2 regions of the Alteromonas infernus genome follow, and region 2 is predicted to be linked to the other one. Evidence: riboswitches for the same ligand, from Rfam matches in the RefSeq annotation. Region 2 holds a riboswitch; the other holds the start of a gene.
What was found. A riboswitch is a leader RNA that binds a small molecule or an ion and turns the genes downstream of it on or off. The one in region 2 is predicted to bind thiamine pyrophosphate.

Region 1: linked by a shared signal. The riboswitch ahead of thiC (phosphomethylpyrimidine synthase ThiC) and the one ahead of ACX5J7_RS08570 (TonB-dependent receptor) in region 2 are both predicted to bind thiamine pyrophosphate.

What each region holds. Positions count from the first base shown of each region.
Region 1 is NZ_CACSIG010000003.1:184,571-191,931, reverse strand. Features, by position in the region: gene ACX5J7_RS00960 (HesA/MoeB/ThiF family protein) at 1-330, opposite strand, end outside; gene thiE (thiamine phosphate synthase) at 323-1,903, opposite strand; gene thiC (phosphomethylpyrimidine synthase ThiC) at 1,900-3,828, opposite strand; TPP riboswitch at 4,077-4,188, opposite strand; gene ACX5J7_RS00945 (heme biosynthesis HemY N-terminal domain-containing protein) at 4,320-5,495, opposite strand; gene ACX5J7_RS00940 (uroporphyrinogen-III C-methyltransferase) at 5,492-6,664, opposite strand; gene ACX5J7_RS00935 (uroporphyrinogen-III synthase) at 6,665-7,361, opposite strand, start outside.
Region 2 is NZ_CACSIG010000031.1:246,135-253,495, reverse strand. Features, by position in the region: gene ACX5J7_RS08585 (phosphotransferase) at 1-315, opposite strand, end outside; gene pnuC (nicotinamide riboside transporter PnuC) at 281-925, opposite strand; gene ACX5J7_RS08575 (hypothetical protein) at 925-1,188, opposite strand; gene ACX5J7_RS08570 (TonB-dependent receptor) at 1,206-3,296, opposite strand; TPP riboswitch at 3,352-3,455, opposite strand; gene ACX5J7_RS08565 (acyl-CoA thioesterase) at 3,585-4,010, opposite strand; gene ACX5J7_RS08560 (GNAT family N-acetyltransferase) at 4,071-6,293, shown strand; gene ACX5J7_RS08555 (tetratricopeptide repeat protein) at 6,491-7,361, opposite strand, start outside.

The sequences.
Region 1 (7,361 bases), on a different contig from region 2:
TCTGATATTAAGCTTGGGGTTAACTTTGCGGAGCTCGTTATACAGCGATTTGGCTTTAAGCTCTCCAAGGTGCATCTCGTTGTAGGTTACCTGGCGCTGCAAATTGCTGATGTCTACCGTGTCACCATCAACTAAAGTGATGCTTCCCACACCGGCACCCACCAAATAACGGGCGACTAAACTGCCCAATCCACCAAGGCCAACTACTACGGCGTGTGAGTTTGCAAGCTTAGCTTGGCCGTCTTCTTCCACGCTCTCAAGCATAAGTTGTCTGCTGTATCGCTGGATATCTTGTTTGTCTAGGGGCTGGGTGAATGAATGGCTATGCAAAACCCGCCTCCTTCGATAGTTTGCAAAACGCATTTAACGGTTCATCAGCTTGGGTAATTGCACTGACGACGGCAATACTATTAACACCGGTTTTTGCCACATCGGCAATGCGCGCTAAATTGATACCGCCTATCGCGACCGTAGGAATTCCTTCGCATAGGGCTACGTATTTACGCAGCCTCTCAACACCTTGGGGCTTAGATGGCATGTCTTTGGTATTCGTAGGAAATATGTGCCCTAGGGCTATGTACGAAGGGTGCAAAGCACGTACGCGCTGTATTTCAGCAAAGCCGTGGGTAGAAATACCAAGCCGTAAACCTGCCTGTCGAATGGCCTCTAAATTTGCGGTGTCGATATCTTCTTGTCCTAAGTGAACGCCGTACGCACCTAGCGCAATAGCTAACTCCCAGTAGTCGTTAATGAACAGTTGGCAGTGTGTATTTTTCGTAAGTGCTATGGCTTCTTTTATCTGTTGGCGAATCTCTTCCTGCGTTCCGTGCTTTACGCGAAGCTGAATGATATTAACCCCGGTAGGTAATAAGCGTGCTATCCAGTCAACGCTATCAACAACAGGGTATAAGCCCAAGTCGGTTTGCGTAAGGGCGGGAAAGGGGCGTTCTATAGCTTGGCTTTGAACGTGTGACTCCTGTTTGGCGCTTAGTAATGACGGCTGCGAGGGCGCGTGTTCCCGTTGATAAAATTTTACCGAAGGAAAGCACAATGGGTTATTGGGGAAACCTATACAGCGTCCATAGGCAGGGCTGCTTTTTTGTGATGTAAGGGTATACGCTGTGTTCGCACAAGAAGCGTGCCTAACCTGGCTAACATAAGCGTTGGCAAGGGTAAGGGCATCTTCAATGCAGTAGTCGTTCACCACAAAAGCCGCTATGGCACTGGCTAACATACAGCCCGTACCGCGAAGCTTGCTGGTCTCTTTTCTTGGCTGACTAAACTGTATGGTTTGGGTGGGGCTGATGAAGGTATCGCATACGTGTGCTTGCCAGTTGGCGTGTCCCCCTTTTATGTAAATCGCGTGCGCGCCCTTGGTTATGAGTTGGTGGGCTGCAGTAGGCAAGCTATCTTCGCTTTTTATCGATAGACGAGTTAACCACGAAAGCTCTTGGGTATTAGGCGTGACTAAATCTACGGTATTTAAAAGTTCTTCTACTACAGGTTCAGACAGTTCGCTTAATTTTCCACCTGATGATGTGCGTATTACCGGGTCCCACAATACAAATGGCCGAGGTTTATCCATTGAGCGAATGCGCGCGCACAACAACAGCGCTTGTTCATCGTTAGCAATAGCGCCAATTTTTATCGCGCTGGCTGGTGTGCTCTCGCTAAGTACCTGCCACTGTTGATTCAGTGCTGAAGCCGTCATACTTTCTTTGCTTAGCATTATCGAATTCGACTGCACAGTGGCCTGCGTAGTAATGACGCAGGCGTGAACGTTTAAGTCGGCAAGGGTAATGGCATCGCGGGTAATACCCGCGCCGCCACTAGAATCTATACCGCCTATACACCATACAACCGGCTGTTTAACCGCAGGCTGCTGCAAGGCGTTCTCTGTCATGGCAATTCAACCTTACTGTCGGCGGTATGATAAAGCTCGGCGCCCGATTTATTAAATGCGTTCGCCATGTCCTTCATGCCTTTTTCCTTTTCTTTTTCTGCGGCTTGGGCGGGAGCTAGGTTTTCCGCCTGCTTAGCGACATCCCGTACTTCCTGAGATATTTTCATGCTGCAGAATTTAGGCCCGCACATAGAGCAAAAGTGTGCGACTTTGCCAGAGGCTTGCGGAAGGGTTTCATCGTGATACGCACGCGCGGTATGTGGGTCTAACGCTAAATTGAACTGATCTTCCCATCTAAACTCAAAGCGCGCTTTCGACATGGCGTTGTCGCGAATTTGCGCGCCCGGGTGGCCTTTAGCTAAATCAGCGGCGTGAGCAGCAATTTTGTAGGTAATTAAGCCTTGTTTAACGTCTTCCTTGTTAGGTAAACCAAGGTGCTCTTTAGGGGTTACATAGCAAAGCATAGCGCAGCCATACCAGCCAATCATGGCGGCACCAATGCCGGATGTGAAATGATCGTAGCCCGGTGCAATATCTGTGGTTAGTGGCCCCAGGGTATAAAACGGTGCTTCATGACAGTGCTTAAGCTGCTCTTCCATGTTCTCTTTAATCATGTGCATTGGCACATGCCCTGGGCCTTCAATCATTACCTGAACATCGTATTCCCAGGCAATTTTAGTTAGCTCACCAAGGGTACGTAGTTCAGAAAACTGCGCATCGTCGTTAGCGTCTGCTACGCTGCCCGGGCGCAAGCCATCACCTAGCGACAGCGCTACATCGTATTTCGCGCAAATTTCGCAAATATCGTTGAAGTGCTCGTACAAAAAGCTTTGCTGGTGACGACTTAAACACCACTTCGCCATAATCGACCCGCCACGAGATACAATGCCGGTTACCCGTTTTGCGGTAAGGTGTACATATTCAAGCAGTACGCCTGCGTGAATAGTGAAGTAATCTACCCCTTGCTCGGCTTGTTCGATAAGCGTGTCTTTAAACATCTCCCACGTTAAGTCTTCGGCTACGCCATTCACTTTTTCCAGCGCTTGGTAAATAGGTACGGTACCAAGGGGGACTGGGCTATTTCGCAGCAGCCACTCGCGGGTTTCGTGAATATTCCTGCCGGTGGATAAATCCATGATGGTGTCGGCGCCCCAGCGCGTAGACCACACCAGCTTTTCTACCTCTTCTTCAATTGATGACGTTACTGCAGAATTACCAATGTTGGCGTTAATTTTCACTAAGAAGTTACGGCCAATAATCATTGGCTCGAGTTCGGGGTGATTAATGTTACACGGAATAATAGCGCGCCCTGCGGCCACTTCTTGTCGCACAAATTCAGGGGTTATCGTCTCAGTTAAATGGGCGCCAAAGTGCTCGCCTTTGTGCTGCTGAGTTAGCTCGGCGTCTTTAATGGCTTGGCGGCCCATGTTTTCGCGTATGGCAATGTATTCCATTTCAGGGGTAATAACGCCCTGTCTGGCGTAATGCAGCTGTGTAACGTTTTTGCCTGCTTTTGCTTTTAGCGGTTTGCGACTGCGTATAAAGCGAAAGTCTTCGGTAAAAATGTCGTTTTCACGTTCTTTGGCAAAGCTTGATGAAACGCCATCAAGCTCAAGGGTATCGCTGCGCTCTTCAATCCAGGTTTTACGCAAAGGCGATAAACCTTTGTGTACGTCAATATTTTCCTTTGGGTCGCCGTAAGGGCCTGATGTGTCGTAAACCGGAATGGGTGGGTTGGGTTCTAAGATAGGGTTGTCTTCTGTGCCGCCTACCAAGCTGTCGTGCTGGTGAATAAGGCGCATGGCCACACGGATATCGTCTCTACTTCCACTTTCATAATGGCGTGTTGAGTTGGGGTAGGCTTCGCCCGCTAATTCATTTATGAATTGTTGCGCTTGTTGGCGCTGTTCGCGTCTGTTCGACATAGCATTTTGGCCTTTTACGTTTAGGTTTAAAAATGCTTGTCAGGAGTGAAGGAGAATACAGTGTGTGAGGTTGAGTGGTTTTAACCGCGATTATAGCTAGAAGGTAATTAACAATGAGTGGTGAAAACTTATCGCAGATAAGAAGTAAATGTTTGCGCCTTGTGCTGCGCTAATCACTTACCATTTACATCACTCGTTGTTACTTACACATTCAAACCACAGCGTTACGCTTATTAAAAGCACTGTGCACATTGTATTTTCTTGTTCCCTTCGCAGGTATTAGCCTGATCAGGTTCTACGGATCCCACTTTCGCGGTCTCAGCTTACTGGGTTACCAGTGAAGCACTCCGACAAGTAATTTGTTTCTATTCGCACTTTATAACCACCTATGCAGGTTGTAAATTAAAGTGCGAATTCAAAATTCCTTTTTACTATATCGCCAATTTTACGAACAATACAAGTACTACCAGCTAGGCTAAATGAAATTTCACTTAGCCCGCTAGCTGCTGGCCTTCTTTATAAAGCTGAAGGGCCGTGGCTGTATCTTGCTGGCGCTCACTTATCGCTGAAAGAAGCAGTAAGTCTTCTTTGCGCGACTTCATTTTAGTGGCTTTAAGCAAGGCTTTCTCAGCCAATACATCGTCACCCGAATTAAACGCAACTTGGCCTAGGGTTGAGTAAAGGGCCACGTTTTCTTCATCTTGCTTAATCCAACTTTCTAGTAAGCGAAGCGAGGGGGAAGCATCAGGTAAATTCAGCTGTGTAAACAGCGGGAATAACGCGCTATTAGGCCCGCGCTTTTGCCACTCTACAAGGTGTTGCTGTGCGTCGGCATGCATACCTTGGTCAAGCAGCTGCTGAACGTAGGCGGCGCGATAGGCATCGTCATGACGCAGTTTGCGTGGCAGTGTATCCCAATAGGATTTCAGCTCGACAGCGCCTTGTTTACTGGCAATTTCAGCAAATTTACCTTTTGCAATTCGCTGGCTCCAGGCGGTGTAGTCGGCTTTAGGCAGCGCTTTGCGCCACGTAGATAAGTTTTCCTGAAGCACTTGCCATTTGCCAAGCTTGGCAAGAATTTGCGCTTTTAACTGCACAACTTGCTTGTTCTCGCGCTCTTTTTCGTCTAGTTCGTCAAGCTTTTCCAGTGCCGCGTCGTATTTCTCTTCAGCCACGTCAATACGCGCATGCATCACCGTAGCGGCGACTTTAGCATTAGGAAAATCGGTGGCTTGAACCAGGAAGTACCGGGCTTTAGACAAGTCGTTATTGGCAAAAGCAATTTGCGCAGATGCTAAGTAGTTTACACCTTCAAAATCACCGTTGGTGGTTTTACCCAAAGACTTTTGAGCACTCTCAAAGTCGCCTGCGGCCATAGCGTGAAGACCGTCGTAAAATGCACGTTTGCGTTTGCGTTCGCCAAGGGTCCCAAACCACTTGTGAGAGCCGGTAATTAGGCTTAGCGCCCACAGTGCAAAGCGCGATAGTACGTACCACGCAATAACGGCACCAATAACCAGAATACAAAAACTGATCACCGTCATCTCAATGGCGGTACTACCTAATGAAATTAGTACGTAGCCTTTATCGCCAAGTAGCATGGGGCCGACAATTAACGCAACAACGAATGCGGCTAATACCGCAAGGGCAATAGCTAACCATTTCATAGTGCGCTAGCTCCTTGTCCAAATACCTGTTTAACACGGCTATCGAGTAAACGCTCCAATGGCTTTTGAGACGCAAGCTCGGTTGGAATAGGGCGTGCAATATCGGTAGCACTTAAGTTTTGTAGCGCATCCATAAAACCGGTAACTTGGCTTTTTTCGGTATCAAACTTTTCAGTAAGTAGGGTTTGCGCATATTGCAGTGACTGACTGTACAGGCCTTCATCACCCTGAAGGGCAGCTGTTTGCGCATGCATAAGCTGTAATCTAAGCTGCTCTTTTGCTAGGAACTGCGCTTCTAGCGAAAGCACTGGCTCTACCGGGCCTTCAATGCTTTTTACGGTAAGAAAATCGTCAACCAATGAACGCCACACCTTCGCAAGATTTTCTTGCCAATCGTCAGCCGATTCCGACAATGTCGTGTCTTGTGCATTGCTATCTTCTGGTTTTTCAAAGGTATCCAGAGGAAGCTTATCGATTTGCGCCATCATGCCGGTAAGTGCTAGCGCCACCGAACTTTGCGATACGGGGTTTAACTGCTGTAGTGTTTGAATATCTTCGGCAAGGGTAGCGCGAACCGGTAACACCGATGGGTCAGCCAGTGACTTTAGGCGCTTGTCAGCATTAACTAACAATAGAATTGCCGTGCGAACGTCGTTTTCTAGCCATAGCTTTCTTCCTGCCATACGCACAAGGTAGTCAGCTTCAGCAATTAGCCAATCAGCTGGGCGTCGGCCTTCCATGTTGTTAAGCTGCTGCAGGGTTGATTCTGCTTGAAGCGCTAGCTGTTCGTTTTGTGACTTAAGTTCCGCAACTGTACTTTCTAGCGTTTGGTTTGTTCGCGTGACGTTTTCAATTGATGCCAAAATGTCTGCGCGCTCGCGCTCAATCGCGTTTAACTGAGATGCGTTATTTTGCTGTGCAATAACCGTTTCTTGGCTTGCTGATTGCTGCTGCATGTAATACCAATAACCTGCGCCTGCCATACCGAGCACAAGTAAAAACAGGATAATTACAACAAACCAAAGTAGACCATTACCCGATGATTTTTTTTGTTTAGCGCCAGACTTTGAAGATTCACTCTGCGTGGCAGAAGACTCTATTACTTCTTTTTCAGCATCCACTTTCACGAGTTCCTCTTTGTGTGGGCTATTTTCATTATTGTTGGCCATTCAATACTCCCAGTTTTCCTTTACCCAGGCGATGAGTGCCTGATCGGTGGCTCGCTGACAAACGGCAACCTCTTCAATACCTTTATTGGTGAGGGTTTTAGCAATGCGGCTGCTTACTGTTAGCCATGGATAAGCTAAAAGCGCGTTGCCAAATTGTTCTATAAGCTGCAGTGCCATTGCTTCGCTTGTAGCGATAATGCCGCTAACTTCGCCCAGTTTCCACCGTTTTGTGTAAATTGGGCGCGTAAGTGGTTCCCTTTTATAAACGCAAAAGCTGTTCACTGACATCCCTTTTTCGTCTAATCCATTAGCGATAGCGTCCCTTCCACCTTCACCTTTAATAATAACGACTTGTTGACAGTTTGCCTCATTAAGTTGGTGCATTGCCAGTATACCTTCGGATGTATGAACCTTAGGAATGGCAATATTGACGGATGATAGCTCGCTCAGCCCTGCACGAAGTTTATGTGCGGTGGCGTCGCCCACTGCAACAACAAGGGGAGGGGCTGCCGCTGTTTTCTTCAACCCCGAAACGACGGTATCTACAGCATATACGCTGGTAACAATAATTACGTTTATCGCGTTGTGAGATAAAAATTCAGCTGCAGCATATTGCTCTGAAAGTACTGGGACAATATCAGACGTAGCTACACCTACCGCATCAATTCCAGCATTTTCAAAAGCTAACGCGCTCGCT
Region 2 (7,361 bases):
AGCGAACTGATAAGTGCGGTCAATACCGCTAAAGCGATCGTCACCTAACCACTTAACAGCAAAATCACCGACACAGCACGATTGTTTTGGGTCTCGGCCTTGGTTTTGCTCTCCTTCAACCACTTGGCCTGTTTGGCGGTGCCTGAATGCTTTCTCAGAATCACTGTGAAACTGCAGTTTTCTTTCAGTGCCTTCATAGTGTAAAGCAACATTTTGAAGTCGATAAACATGGTTTACAGCCCCAGATGGATGCACCGAAAGCTGGGCACTGTCACTAAGTTTAAGCGCCTTTCGCAGCGTGGCGATGATATCCAACGTGCTCACCTTGTTTTTTATATTGCACTAACCACTGATAATAACCAAATACGGCAAAACCCACATAGCCTAGAAACAGACAAGCAGATAATGCATAGCCCACTTGCAGATATAAATAGGCAGAAGCCAGATTAATGAAAAACCAGTAAACCCAGTTTTGCAGGATTTTATGGGCCACCATAAATGTGGTGACGACACTCAGTAAATTAATACTCGCATCTAATAGTAGGTACTCACTATTGAATTGCGAACCTGCCACCAAAGATAAGCCCCACGCCATTAAAAGCATACTAGGTACTATTAGTAAATGTATCCATAAAGGCCAATGACGAACGGGCTTAACACTCCCCTCTTCAGTGCCTTTAGACCACTGATAGTAGCCATAACCTGCCATGATCATATAAAAGAAATTAAGCGCTGACTGAAAAGGTAAGGTAACTTGCCAAAATAACCAGGTATAAATAGCGGTGCTGACAAAAGCACACAGCCAGCACCAGCTATTCTGTTTAGCAGCCAATAGCACATAGGCTATAGCGAGCACTACCGCTACCCACTCCAATAAAGAGGTAGCGGCAATTTGTGAGGTAAACTCAGAAAGAAAATGAGTCATCAAGACGACTTTCTGGCTTGCATAGCATCAAAGTTGAGAAACTTAGCCACAAAAATAGCTTGCCCTACTTCTTCATGGGTTCTTTGCATTTCCTCGCCTAATATCTTCATAACGACCCCGTAGTCACCTGTTACCTGAGTGCTGGTTGAACTTGTCGACACCGAAATATCGCGGTAGTTATTTAGCCTATCGATAAAATCTTGGATGGGCGGAATGTATTCGTTTACCAGAGGGTACAACGAGAGTTCAACCATAACTTGCATAACTGCTTCCTTTTATTTTAAAACGTGTACTTTACGGTAACACCAAATTGACGACCGTTACCTAGCTGATAGTACGGCTCGTCAAACGCATACTCATCGCGAGGGTCGTTACTGAAACCACCGAATCCTCGGGTGTAATACTCTCTATCAAAGGCATTTTGAACCCACAACGTCGTCTGCCAATTTTCGTGTAATACAACAATTTCAGAATTCACTAATGTGGTGCTTGGCGCAGTTACATCATGTCCGTCTGAGAAGCGGTATTCACTTTTGTAGTCTATGTCTACACGCCAAAGCACCGTTTCAGTAAGTGCGTACTCACTATAAAGGTTTGCAGTCCATTTAGGAGACTGCGCTTGCCTTTGCTCTGTTACTTGCGTGCCGTCGGCAAGAGTATAACCTTCAAATGTCGCGCTCAAATACCCCACGCTTGCATCGACCTGCCATGCATCGGTAGCAAACCAGCTAAGCTCTATCTCAGCACCTTTATTTGTTCCTAAATCTGCATTATCGATAATATCAACGAACCCTGCCGTACCGTCATCGCGAGTAATAACGTCAAAATCACTTACCTGTGTGTCTTTCCTATCCATGTAGAAAAGCGCTGCTCTTGCGATAAGTTCTGGCGTCATCAAAGGGCCTTTAAACCCTATTTCATAGTTCCAGTTATATTCCTCATCGAAAAAGCGCTGTTCGTCATTCACACGGCTGTCGGGGTTAAAGCCAGCGCCTTTATAACCGCGAGAAATACTGCCGTAATAGAAGTGCTCGCCCTGTGTATACTGAAGCGCCACTTTCCCACCGACCATGGTAGTATCGAAAGCGCGTGTAAGCAGGTTATTGTCAGCGTAGTCAAAATCGTAGTTTTCTAGCCTTAGTCCCGCAACTAACACTAAATTATTGTTGATACGGCTTTCAGTATTAGCGTAAATTGCCGTCGTTGTTGGCGTGTATTCACTGGCGAAGTCGTTATCGAGGTAGGTGTATTGTCGAAGCAGTTGCTCTTCGGTGTTTTTGTAAAAAACACCTATAGTCCAGTCGGTTATGCCATCGAACAATGCGGCGCTCTCGTTAGACACAAAACGAATTTCTCCTGTTTGTGTATCTACATCGCGATAATACGCATCGAATGAGGTATAACCCCAAGGGTGAAAGCCAGTGAATGTCCAGTCTTCGTCGTAGCCATAAGCGATATTATGCGAGGCGTGGGTAGCAATGAGAATTAGATCGCCTGCCGCCGTTTCTGTTGTCGAACGGGCGCTTACCGCATGGGTTTGATGCTCATCAAAGCCAGGCTCGTCAGATAAGGTTCTATTATCATTATCTAGTGAAAAAGCATCATACCCATTGTCGATATCATACCATCGATAAGTAAGCGCAAGCGTTGTACGCTCATCAACATGCCCTTCTACAGCAAAACGCAATGCGGTTTCATCAATATTGTTGGTGTCACGTCGACCGAGAAATGTGTTTTCAACAAAACCATCACTGCTATTGTGAACCAGCGCCACGCGATAACCCCAGTCACCACCTATGTCGTTCCCTGTAGCGCCTTCAATTCGGTAGGTATCTTTATTGCCCACTCGCGCCTCGACATAATCAGGGGCGTCGCTACCAACGTCATTGCTTGAGAGCTTCACCGCACCGGCTAAAGCGCCTGTACCGTAAAGGGTAGCTTGCGGGCCGCGATACACTTCAAGTTGCTTAGTATCAAAAATTAAGCCTGCAGCAGCTAGACCAGAAAAATCGAACTCATCAACGATAAAGCTAACCGATGGGTTAATAGGCTCGGCAAACTGACTACGCTCGCCAATACCTCGAATTTGAACGAATCGCCCACGAGAGGCACCTGCGGCAAAGTTCACGTTAGGAATACTGTTTAGCACGCTATCAATATGAGTAGGCTGTCTGCTACTAAGTCGCTCCTGATTTAAAATAGTGGCACTCGCACTTAGCTGGTCTAGTGTAGTTTGACGAAAGTCCCCGGTTACCACAATGCGCTCGATATCAGTATTAGAGGCAGTTGTATCGGCATTAGCGCTTTGCTGCTGGCCATACGCGGCAACAGAAGTAGCAATGAGTGTAAGTGTGAAAAGTGTTTTATACATGGGATCTCTTATTCTTACTTAAGAAAAAAGATCCGGGTCTAACGGCAGGTTATTAGGCTATGTTGTGAACCATTCCTACGCCGGTATTATCCGGATCAGGTTTAAGGGTTCCCACTAAAGTGGATCTCAGACCGAAAACGGACACCCCTTGGTATAGCGTTGAGCCCTTATTAATAAAGCCTCAACTTCTGCGACGGAGTCTACCAGTTCGATAGACATCGTCAAGCAGATAACACGTTAAGCTAACTTCATATTTTTTATATGATATATAGCGAAGGACGCTGCGTTTTATTCAGCGTCTATGTTCATATTTAAACGACGAACTTCGTCATCAGTTTGCGCTTTTAAACCTTCCAGCGTTTTACCGTGTGCTGTTGGCTGACGTGTGTCTGGGTCAACTTTTACGAAAACGATATCGTCTGCAAAACAGATGGTTTTCTTTGTAGCTTTATTGCGTACTAAACAGCTAACAGTAATAGACGTGCGGCCCACCGCTTTGGTTTCTAAGCCAAACTCTACAATATCACCTTGCATGGCTGGTGACTCGAAGCTAATTTCGCCGATATGCTTGGTAACCAAGCAATTAGTTTCCAACTGACAAATTGCCCAAATTGCGGCTTCTTCGTCAATCCATTCTAACGCGCGGCCACCGAACAGAGAATTGGCATAATTAAGGTCATTTGGCATCACTAAACGCCGAGAAAGAAAGCGCATTCGAATTCCTCATAATAAATCGCTACTATAGCGCTAGATTATACCGAAAAAAACTGTTTCATGGCGCTATCTCAATTATGTGAGTGGGTTTTAGCCCCCTTCTTTACCGAACATCAAAACTCAACGTTGCGGTTGCATCGCAGGTTATTGGTGATTTCTGGCCGCGACGAATTTTGTCACAACGCACTAACCACAGTGACTAATGCTATCGATAAATCTAATACCGTTAAATACAACCTCTTTACCGGCGAAATGTTAAAGGGAAAGAAACGCAAGCAAGTATTAGGTAGTGAGTGGGATATCGCATTTTTAGACTGTAGAGACTTTTTCAGACCTGGCGATGTCATGGCTGTAGCAGGCACGGTAAAACAGCATGGGTGTTTAATTCTTATCTGCCCCCCGTTTACAACGTGGCCTGAAAACGCTGCCGTTTCGTTTATTTCTGAAGGCTATAGCCTGAAACGCAGCCTTTATCTTGCGCGCTTTATAGACCGCCTTCAAGGCAATCCATCCATTGCTTTTTACCGTGAAAGCGCGACTACCCTGCCAGACATAGCCCGCTATGAAGTAAATAAACTTGATGCTGCAAATGCTTATCGTGGCGCTTTGTTTAAGTCTTATGAGCAAGAGCACGCATTTAACAAGCTAAGCCAAGGGTTCTACCATAACCAACTTAATGCGCTTATCACCGCGCCAAGAGGTAGGGGAAAGTCGTCTCTTTTGGGGTTATTTATACAAAAGCTGATAAGAGAAGGCCATCGCGTACTGTTAACCAGTGAACGTCAGGAAAACGTCAAAAATGTTTTTGATATTCAAAATCCAAGCGAAGATACTAAAGATAACCACACTAAGGGCATAGAGCAGATACAACCCGCTACATTACCATTTAAAGGAAGAGAAATAATAACCAATGGCACTGTAAAGTGGGTACCACCAGATAGCGAGCTGCTGTGTAGTACTGATAAGCAAGATTACGATGTGGTAATTGTAGATGAAGCTGCATCATTGCCACTGCCACTAGTGCATAAGATCATCAAACATAATAAGCAGTGGATATTAAGCACTACCCTTTTAGGTTATGAAGGTTCGGGCAGCGGCTTTATACACAAGCTTCTACCTAACTTGCCACCTTCGGCTATACACCTTACTTTGACAGCCCCTTTAAGATGGTATCAGCACGACCCACTTGAAACCTTTCTTAACGAAACATGTTTGTTCGAAAGCGATAGCTCAGCGCTGATAGACGACAAGCACATCGAAAAAAGTGCAGCTGACATCATCGAGCATAGCGCATTTAATTTATCTACCTTTGAAAATGTTAGGGAACAGACGCTACAACAAATTATGTCTTTACTCGCGCTAGCCCATTATCAAACAACACCTGATGATTTCATGCGTTTAATGGATAGCCCAGATGTTCTAATAGCTTCGCTTTCGCTAGATAACATAATAATAGCTGCCTCTATTATCAATATCGAAGGAGGTAAGCGTCTTGAAGAAACCGCAGAGGCTATAGCTTCGGGAAAGCGCAGGCCGAAAGGTCACTTAGGCGCACAGCGACTTTGCTTATTATCTGCAAACGGTACTGCTGCTACCTTTACGTACTGGCGAATCAACCGCATAGCGGTGCACACTAGGCTGCAAGGTAAAGGAATTGGTAGCGAGCTTCTTAGAAAAATTACTAACGAGAGTTATAGGCATGGCATTGATGCGATATGCACATCCTATGGCACTACGGCTAAACTTGATGCTTTTTGGTGTAGAAACGGCTTTGAGGTTGTTGATTACGGCCGAAAGCCCAATAAAGCAAGTGGAGAAACCAGTGCTCTGGCCGTGCTCGCCCATACAAACAAGGTAAAAATGCTCGTGAGTGAGCTTATAGCGTTACAAAAAAGCTATCAGTCTACGCTTGGGCTTTTTTCATTACCGACTAGCATTATTAATACCTATCAACAAAAACTACACCACTTTATCGACGGCTCACGGACGCTAGATGATGTATGGCCCATACTATGTAAAATTGCGAAGTTTGATGGCGGCATTTTCAATGACAAGCCTGGTGATGCGAGTGGTTCGGATAATGCCAATAGTGCGGATAGTCTAAAGTATAGCGACTATAAGCCAATACAAAATATCGCTAAAATAATTAACGAAAATTCGCGGTTGATAGATGTATTTATTACGTCAAATATCGAACTCAAACAGCTTTGTAGTGCGCTTGATGCAAAAGGCTTGAAAGAAGCGACCAAAAAATTAAGAGAAAAACTAAAGCCAGCATTTTAGCGAAGCGATGAGTGGCCGACGCTACATACGTTCAGAGAGAATTTAGTAAACGAGCGTTGTGTACCTACCGAAAACAAGAAGCTATTTAATACAAGAACCTAGCCTGTAGATAACTTTCTATCTCTTCAACAATTCCCCAAAAACAATAAAGCATAAAAAAGCCTCCCGAAGGAGGCTTTTTTGGCTAAGACCGAATATTAGATGTTAATACCACGGTTCTTCGCTTTTTCCTTAATATAAGGTTCCCACGCTGCTGCGTTGCGGCGTAGTGAGCGATCTTTCTTAGCTTCTTGTACATGCTTGTAAGCAGACTTGAAGTTACCCGCATAGAAGTTCGCTTCCATAAGTGTGAAGTGAATTTTCTCTGGGTTTTCAGCACCGCGATCCAAGGCATTTTGTAGTGCTTTGATGGCGCCTTTATAGTCTTCAGCTACAAGTAGAAGCGTACCTTGCTTACGATAATGCTCAGGGTCTGAACTCTTAGCCGCCGCTTGTGCATACAAGTTAGCAGCCGTTTTAAAGTTCTTAGCTTGGTGATATGCATTAGCAACATTAGCAATCATATCAGCATCATTTTTCAACAAGCCTTCTTTCATGTGCTTTTCAAGCAATTTGGCCGCCTTGTAAGGCATACCATTGCTTTGATAAAGCTGCGCAAGCGTTTTAATTTCCGACTCTTTTTCTAGATAACCTTGCATATAAGCAAGTTCTAGCGTTGAAAGACCTTTTTTATAGTCTTCAACTAAGATGTAGAAAAATCCTAAACGCGACCACCACGTTTTCTCTTGCGGGAAAGTTCTAACAAGATCTTCCGCAACAGCAACCGTTTCTGGGTACATCTTACGCTCGTAGTAAGAAGTCAGCTTCAACACATACGGGTTCTTGTTTGGCTCTTCATACAAAGCAATTGCCTTGTCTGCCGGCTCTACCATCTTCGCTAACTGCTTAGATTCGAAATAAGCCTGTGCCAAACGCGTATACACGTCTGCGTCTTCTTTACACGTGAAGTCCATCCACTCGTTATACCATTTAATGGCATTGGTGTACTTCTCTTCCTGCATGCTCAAA